Funiculus sociatus GB2-C1: one gene and its partner. The protein of the gene in region 1 interacts with the protein of each later gene in a pairwise test. Links are inferred from orthologs where the notes say so. Each region holds a gene or a part of one and is shown in the gene's direction. Other genes may lie near its edges.

Evidence for each region. Proteins that work in one complex are often made in the same cells at the same time.
Region 2: the proteins of leuS (region 1) and ligA interact in binary tests that used the Escherichia coli proteins (3 or more experiments, as listed by UniProt). The link is inferred for Funiculus sociatus GB2-C1 from one-to-one orthologs.

The regions. Positions count from the first base shown.
Region 1 is NZ_JAMPKJ010000005.1:34,772-39,278, reverse strand. Bases 581-3,695 are described here. They hold leuS (leucine--tRNA ligase), read left to right. Parts: upstream 581-913; coding sequence 914-3,478; downstream 3,479-3,695. Other genes in these bases: NDI42_RS03980 (hypothetical protein), read right to left, coding at 3,638-3,695; NDI42_RS03990 (gamma-glutamylcyclotransferase family protein), read right to left, coding at 581-776. Outside these bases: NDI42_RS03995 (anti-sigma factor family protein), read left to right, coding at 1-224; more of NDI42_RS03990, read right to left, coding at 384-580; more of NDI42_RS03980, read right to left, coding at 3,696-3,847; NDI42_RS03975 (family 10 glycosylhydrolase), read right to left, coding at 3,891-4,507.
Region 2 is NZ_JAMPKJ010000078.1:13,959-18,306, forward strand. The notes cover bases 891-3,846. They hold ligA (NAD-dependent DNA ligase LigA), read left to right. Parts: upstream 891-1,317; coding sequence 1,318-3,375; downstream 3,376-3,846. Other genes in these bases: NDI42_RS24865 (glycerophosphodiester phosphodiesterase), read right to left, coding at 891-1,110; NDI42_RS24875 (DMT family transporter), read left to right, coding at 3,507-3,846. Also shown: more of NDI42_RS24865, read right to left, coding at 1-890; more of NDI42_RS24875, read left to right, coding at 3,847-4,348. UniProt on the Escherichia coli protein: DNA ligase that catalyzes the formation of phosphodiester linkages between 5'-phosphoryl and 3'-hydroxyl groups in double-stranded DNA using NAD as a coenzyme and as the energy source for the reaction.

The DNA.
Region 1 (4,507 bases):
TCGCAGCTTTGTTTGTTGGCGCTTTCTCAGGCATTCTCCCCGGCAATTACTCCTTGAGTCCGCAGATGGCTCAATCTCCCATAGCACCGCAGCCTTCAGAGCCTTTGATGGTTGCTCTAAATCGCCCTGCCATAGAGATTCCCAAAGCAGCAGTAGCGAGTCCAGAACACTCTCTCAACCAACTGCTAAACTCTGCCGAAGATACACAAAATCAAAGTTATTAATTTACATTCTTAACCCCTCAATTGACCTTTAGAGTTGGGGGGATGAAACGCTCAGTCAATTCACAGTTAACATCTTTCCCACCCTTCTCCACCTAACCCTAGCCCTTTGAGGGGAGGGTTAGGTAGAGAGGGGCTTTAACTTATTTGCACTTCAGGGTTTTATCCTTTCCAGTAACCACACGGCAGAGCAACACCCCCGTAGCGTCTAACTTGCTCTGGTGTCATCAGATAAACCCACGCCGTCCCTAGCGATCGCGCATCTAAATCATACGTCTGGATTTCGTGCCGATTATATAAATTTTGTGCTGCTTTCCGCTCTTGGTCGTAATCTTCCAATTCATCCAAATTCAGTAAAACTGCTGAATCGGCGAAAGACAGCAAAAAGCCGTGAACTTTCCCGTTGCCTATAGTCATGGCGGGATAACCTAATTTTAGGGCGAAGAGTTTACCGTGCGCGATCGCGCTTGTCTCCTCCACCACCTTACCCGCACAATAACGTTGATAATTCGACCCCCCAGGCTTGAGAGTGCCGTAAACGAATACTTTTAACATTTGATGACTAGACAACTTCAGATGTCATTCGTTTGTCACTTATAAACTGAAACCCCCTACTAATGCCACACCCAGCGAGGTAGTATGACAGAATTAGGAAAATGTAGACGATTAATGACCCAGTAGGAGTTTTCGTTGTGGAGTCCCGATACAACCCAGCAGCAATAGAGGAAAAGTGGCAACAGACTTGGATAGAACAAGGCTTAGATAAAACCCCTACAGACAGCAGCAAGCCGAAATTCTACGCCCTGTCTATGTTTCCGTATCCATCGGGCAGCCTGCATATGGGACACGTTCGCAACTACACCATCACAGACGTGATTGCCCGACTCAAGCGGATGCAAGGGTATCGCGTACTCCATCCGATGGGTTGGGATGCCTTTGGTTTGCCAGCGGAAAATGCCGCCATTGACCGGGGCGTTCCTCCAGCAGAGTGGACTTATCAAAATATTGCTCAGATGCGGCGTCAGTTACAGCAGTTGGGGCTTTCTATAGACTGGAGTCGCGAAGTAACTACTTGTTCTCCCGACTATTACAAGTGGACGCAGTGGATTTTCTTGCAATTTTTCTCTCGCGGACTAGCTTATCAGAAAGAATCCGCCGTCAACTGGGACCCCATCGACCAGACAGTATTGGCAAACGAGCAAGTTGATAACGAAGGGCGTTCTTGGCGTTCCGGTGCCAAAGTTGAGCGCAAGTTGTTGCGGCAGTGGTTCCTCAAGATTACCGATTATGCCGAGCAATTGCTCAACGATTTGGACAAGTTGAACGGATGGCCTGAGCGTGTAAAGTTGATGCAGGCTAACTGGATTGGTAAATCTGTTGGCGCTTACTTAGAATTTCCGATTGTCGGGAAGGATGAAAAAATCGGTGTTTTTACTACCCGTCCCGATACTGTCTATGGTGTTACTTACGTAGTCTTGGCACCAGAGCATCCTTTAACTGCGAAGGTTACTACTCCAGAACGGAAAGCGGCTGTAGAAGCCTTTATTCAGGAAGTTTCCAACCAAACTGAGTTGGAACGTACTGCTGAAGATAAGCCAAAGCGGGGTATTCCTACAGGTGGTAAGGCGATTAACCCCTTCACTGGCGAAGAGATTCCGATTTGGAGCGCAGATTATGTATTGTACGAGTATGGCACGGGCGCGGTGATGGGTGTACCCGCTCACGATGTTCGGGATTTCAAGTTTGCTAATGGAAACGATTTGCCAATCAACGTGGTAATTGTGCGTGCTGATGCAGCTGATACAATCATAACTTTGAAAGAAGCTTATACCGAGGCGGGAGTTGTAGTTAATTCTGACATCTTCAATGGCATGGATTCAAACGAAGCCAAGTCAGCGATTATTCAATACGCCGAACAAAAAGGTTTCGGGAAAGCGCGGATACAGTATCGCTTGCGAGATTGGCTAATTTCCCGACAACGCTATTGGGGTGCGCCTATCCCGGTCATTCACTGTCCCAAGTGCGGTATAGTGCCAGTCCCGGACGAAGACTTGCCAGTAGTATTGCCGGAAAATGTAGAATTTACCGGACGCGGTGCTTCTCCTTTGTCTGGGATGGATTGGGTAAATGTGCCTTGTCCGAGTTGCGGAACACAAGCAAAGCGGGAAACAGACACGATGGACACATTTATCGATTCCTCGTGGTATTTCTTGCGCTATCCCGACGCTAATAACAGACAACAGGTATTCGACAAGACGAAGACAAACGACTGGATGCCTGTAGATCAGTATGTAGGCGGAATTGAACACGCAATTTTGCACTTGCTTTACTCGCGCTTCTTTACTAAAGTGTTGCGAGACTGCGGCTTGCTGAATTTTGACGAACCCTTCCAGCGCTTGCTAACTCAAGGCATGGTACAGGGTATAACTTACAAAAATCCTGAGACTGGTAAGTATATTCCAGCGGCACAGGTAAAAGACCCGACAGCCCCAAAAGACCCGGAAACGGGTAAACCGTTGGAAGTCTTCTATGAGAAAATGTCGAAGTCGAAGTACAACGGTGTAGATCCGTTGGAAGTTCTCGCCAAGTACGGTGCAGATACGGCGCGGATGTTTACCTTGTTCAAGGCACCTCCGGAAAAGGATTTGGAATGGGATGATGCTGACGTTGAGGGACAATTCCGCTTTTTAAATCGTGTGTGGCGTTTGGTTGCGGAGTTTAACAGCAGTCAGTCGTCTTCACAACAAACAACGGACAAGGGACAACTAACAAAACCTGAAAAAGATTTGCGACGAGCAATTCACAATGCTATCCAAGCTGTCACGGAAGATTTAGAGGGCGAATATCAATTCAATACGGCGGTTTCTGAGTTGATGAAGTTAAGTAATGCGCTTACTGATGCCATCTGCAAAGATTCTCCTGTGTATGCGGAAGGGATAAATACTTTGATTTTGTTACTGGCACCTTTTGCTCCTCACATTGCTGATGAGTTGTGGAATTTAGGTAACACTGAGTCAGTACACTTGCAAACCTGGCCTAACGTTGACCCAGATGCCTTGGTGGTTGATGAAATTACTTTGGTGATTCAGATTATGGGCAAAACTCGCGGGGCGATTCAAGTGCCTGCTGATGCTAGTCGGGAGGCTTTGGAGAAGTATGCCCGTGAGTCAGAGGTGGCTTTGAAGCATATCCAGGGTAAGGAGATTAAAAAGGTAATTGTGGTGCCTGGAAAGTTGGTTAATTTTGTGGTGGCGTAGGTTTAGGGTGGAGGCACCAGGCTGAGCCTGGGAACGAGAAAAGTTCTCTTCCGACTCATTCCCAGACTCAGTCTGGGAATGAGTCTTGCTAATTGACAATAAGTTAAAGCCGTGGTACAGGGAAGCGTTAACCACTAATATGAAAAGAGATCGCTTTTTCTAAAGCTCTTTGAGATCGATTCCTCGCTCTTGTAACTTAGCCATTAATTGGGCAAGCTGCTGTTCAGCCCTGTCAGCGCGTTGGCGTTTAACTTCAGCTCGTTGGCGCTCCTGTTGAATAACATTCTCTGGTGCCGGGAAACGCTTAGAGTTGGAATCGTACCAGTAGAGCCACTCGCGGCTAAAACTTAATTGCTTGGATCTTAACACAGCTGGTTATTCGTTCCGAGGCCGCAACCCAGGAACGAGTAACTTAGCGGGAACGGCAGGATTTGCGATCGCGATCTACTTCCGGTTCTTGCCAGGAGAAGGCAAAATGGCTCACTGCGTTAATTTGTGGGGTTCCAGAGCGAATTGCCTGCATCTGGTCTTCTAGCGATGGGCGAGAATTATACGACTTTCCCCAGGCTCCCGCCAATACTGGTTGAACCTGAGTTCCCGGCGGTGCCTGGCTCAAGACTCGCTGAACTTGGGAGACAATGCAGTTGGTGCTGCCGCAGGTTCCGTAGGACATCGGATGCCACTCCATAGAAGCCGGAAACCGATCCCAAGGCTGGATTCTGGAATCATAACCTCCCTGTCCGATGGGTTGGTTCCCCTCTGGAAAAAACACTGCCCCGGTGGTAATTCCTTGCCTAGCCGCAGGCTGGCTGGCTAAATTTATAAAATCCAGAACGCCTTGAGCAGCGTGGGCAACACTCAATTGCCACAGCTCCCATTGCAGCAATGGTTGACGCTGACCAGGGGTGGCTTTCATTTCCTCCTCCGGGGGTTTACGTCCCTGCCAAAGCGGCGATCCTTCCTGCGGGTAAAGCTTATCCACCTCTGCAACATCACCTGCACGAATAAAGCCTTTTGTCAAGTAACGCT
Region 2 (4,348 bases), on another replicon or contig:
GCGGACAGCAACAGCAGTATCTGGGAAATCGCTAAACAAGCCATCAAGGCCAAGTTTAAGGAACCTTTCGTACTCCAGTTCTGGGTTTCCGTTGTATTCTGGAGCCAGGAAAAAGTCCTCATTGCGGAAAGTATAGGCATGAACAAGCAAACCCGCCGCGTGAGCGTCATCAATCAGCGTGGTAGGTTCTTTTAATGGCCTGTCAGCATCGCTGATCACACCATCCCCATTCAGATCGTCAGCTTTACCATCCCCATCGCGATCCACAGTTGCAGAAGGTATAATTAACCCTTTTGAAGGGCCAATCCCTTGTGCATATTCGGCAATACCTGCTAATCCTGTAGAAGTTACCAAGTCGCCATAAGTCCGAGAGTCCCCACTGACAACAAAATCATACGGCTGAGAGCCACTTCCACCAAACAACTGAACTAGAGAGACATCCGTTAAGGTGTTCAGTCGTTGTAGGTTTGCAACTTCAAAAGACTGAATGAAAACCGCATCGTCAGCATCAGTGTACCCGTTAGCCGTGAGGATTTCTACTAAAGGTTCTTCCAGCGATAAACCCACAGAATTAAAGTACGTGGGGTGCTTGGTTTCCGGGTAAATACCAATGGTGCGACCAGTTTCCGCACTTTTGCGCTTGGCTAGGTCAATAACCTCTTGCAGAGTAGGAACTTCGTATAAACCGTCATAAGCTGTACTACGCAGCTGGGGAAGACGCTCTTTGGCGCGGAGAGTTTTGATTTCTGCTAGAGTGAAGTCTTCGGTAAACCAGCCTTCTACTTCTGCCCCATCAATAATTTTAGTGGTGTAACGGTCAGCAAATTCTGGACGACTGGAAACATCGGTGGTTCCAGAAATTTCGTTTTCATGACGAGCAATCAGAACGCCGTCTTTAGTTGAAACTACGTCTGGTTCAATATAGTCAGCCCCCATGTCAATTGCTAACTCATAAGCAGCCAGCGTATGCTCTGGGCGATAGCCACTGGCTCCCCGGTGTCCAATTACAATCGGGGGTGCGCCCGTTAAAGTTGCGGCTGCTGCTTCACCAACAGGTACAAGTGCCAAAGCTGCCGTTGCTAATAATACCAACTTCAAAGAACGAAACATAATTTCAGCTAAGTAAATGAATATGCCTAAGTGAATATACAGGTATGACATTAAGCTTAGAGAGCAATCTAGGTTAATTTAAGTATAAATACGGTTTAAAACTTGCTCCTCGTTCCCCGTTTCGGGGTGGGAACGAGAAACAGATAGGGGGTTTTGCTAGTTACACTAAAATCGAACGGCTATAAGTTTTTGGTGGGGATAGACTCCGTGGAACAGGTGACACAGGCAGTCAAACAACGGGTTCAGGAACTGCGGCAGCTGTTGCAGAATGCCAGCTTAGCTTACTATGTCCTTGATAATCCCATCATGGAGGATGCTGTCTACGATCAGTTGTATCGGGAACTGCAAGACTTAGAAAGCAAGTATCCGGAACTGATAACGTCCGATAGCCCTACCCAGCGCGTGGGAGAACGACCAGCATCACAATTTACATCGGTAAGGCACAATATTCCCCTCTACAGCCTCGAAAATGCCTTCAATATGAAGGAATTTGCTAAATGGCAGGAACGTTGGCAGCGCCACCGTCAAGAATCTCCTCTTGCTCAGGGAGGGTTAGGCGAGATTGAATATGTGTGTGAGCTGAAAATTGACGGTTCTGCTATAGCTTTGACTTATGAAAATGGGATTCTGGTGAGGGGAGCAACTAGGGGTGATGGTGTCGCTGGTGAAGATATTACCCAAAATGTGCGGACGATTCGTTCGATTCCGTTACGGTTGAATCTAGACAATCCTCCTGGTTGCGTTGAGGTGCGCGGTGAGGCATTTTTAGGGTTGGAGGTGTTTAAACAAATCAATCAGGAACGCTCCTCTGCTGGCGAGTCCCTATTCGCCAATCCCCGCAATGCGGCGGCTGGCACTTTGCGGCAGTTAGACTCGCGAATTGTGGCGCAGAGACGGCTGGATTTCTTTGCCTATACTTTGCAAATTCCCGGTAAGGATGATGCTGAGGTTGCTAAAACGCAGTGGGAATCGCTGGAATTGTTGCAAGAGATGGGTTTCCGGGTGAATCCGAATCGGAAACTCTGCCGCTCTTTAGAGGATGTGCAGGCTTATTATGAATACTGGGATACAGAACGGCTGAATTTGCCCTACATGACTGATGGGGTGGTGGTGAAGCTGAATTCGATTCTGCTTCAGAAGCAGCTGGGATTTACTCAGAAGTTTCCCCGCTGGGCTGTGGCGCTGAAATATCCGGCTGAACAAGCTCCGACGCGGGTGGAAAATATTTCCGTGAATGTGGGACGGACGGGGGCGCTGACACCACTGGCGGAGTTGCAGCCTGTGCAATTGGCCGGGACTACCGTACAAAGAGCTACATTACACAATAGCGATTATGTGCGATCGCTTGATATCCGCATTGGCGATACAGTAATTATCCACAAGGCGGGCGAAATCATACCAGAAGTGGTGCGCGTTTTGCAAGAACTTCGCCCATCTGGTACGCAACCTTTCCAAATGCCTACCTGTTGCCCAGTGTGCAATCAGCCAGTAGTAAAACCACAAGATGAGGCGGTGACGCGCTGCGTGAATGCGTCTTGCCCAGCTATCTTAAAAGGGGCGCTGGTTCACTGGGCGAGTCGCAACGCGATGGATATCAACGGGTTGGGCGAAAAGCTGATGCACCAGTTGGTTGATAAAGGTTTGGTGGATTCGGTTGCTGACTTGTACGATTTAACTGTTGACAGGTTGGCATCTTTGGAACGGATGGGCAAAAAGTTAGCCGAGAAGTTGGTGGATGCGATCGCGCACTCAAAAACTCAACCTTGGTCTAGAGTATTATATGGTTTGGGAATCCGTCACGTCGGTAGCGTGAATGCTCAGACTTTAACTCAAAAATTCACCACAGTTGAGCAGCTTTCTTCTGCATCAGCAACCGATATTGAAGCAGTTTACGGCATTGGCCCCGAAATTGCCCAAGCTGTTTATCAGTGGTTCCGAGTTCCAGCGAATCAGGCTTTGATTGACAGACTCAAGGCATCTGGGTTACAACTCGCCAATCAGGAGGCGGGGAAAATGCCCACTCCACAAGAAAATCTGTTTTTACAGGGCAAAATCTTTGTGATTACTGGCACTTTACCCACGCTGAAGCGAGATGAGGCGAAAGCACTCATAGAAAAAGCGGGAGGGAAAGTGACAAATTCTGTCAGCGCCAAAACTGACTACTTACTTGTCGGGGAAGACGCAGGTTCTAAGTTGGAAAAAGCTCAAGAATTGGGAATCACCCAGTTGAGTGAAGCCCAATTGCTAGAAATAGTCGAAGATTAGATGTCATCAGCAAACACACAATGGAAAGAGTAGGGAGCGTGCGCTTTGATTGCGTAACGCTCCTTTTCCTTGAAAGTACCCGGCAGGCTTTAGTCGTCAGGCTTATTTTACCAAAAATCGGATTAATCCTAATGCAACTTCATTCTAGTTCCGGTAGATGGCGCTTAGGACTAGCGTTATCACTTGTGACTGTATTCCTATGGGGAATTCTACCTATTGCTCTGACGGTGACGCTGCAAGCGTTGGATGTTTACACCGTCACTTGGTTTCGCTTTCTGGTATCTTTTGGATTGTTAGCGATTTATTTAGCGGCACGGAAACAATTACCATCAGTAGAAAAACTGAAAACAACGCCTATAGGATTATTAGCGATCGCTATCTTATTTTTAGCAGCTAATTACATCCTTTTTCTACAAGGTTTGCAGCTAACTTCCCCAGCTAATACCCAAGTTCTCATTCAAATGGCTCCCGTGCTTATGGGTTTGGGCGGCTTAGCTTTTTTTAAAGAACGCTATACTTTGCGTCAATGGATAGGTTTAGGCGTACTAACTCTAGGATTCGCGCTGTTCTTTCACGAGCAATTAACTAACTTAATTACAGCGCAGGGCAAATATTTAATCGGCTGTGGCTTAATTGTGCTGGCAGCTATAACTTGGGCTATTTATGCTTTAGCTCAAAAACAGCTTTTGCAAAAATTGCCTTCTTCTAACATTATGCTGCTAATCTATGGCGGCTGTGCAATTTTGTTCACTCCGTTTATCACAGCGCAACCGATTCTTACACTGAATCCCTTACATTTAGGAATGCTACTTTTTTGTGCTTTGAATACTGTTATTGCTTACGGTGCTTTTGCCGAATCTTTAGAACACTGGGAAGCATCGCGAGTAAGTGCCGTTTTAGCTATTACTCCTATTGTAACTTTGATATCTGTGTCCGCTGTGGCGGTTTTTTTACCTAGTTTAATCGCCCCGGA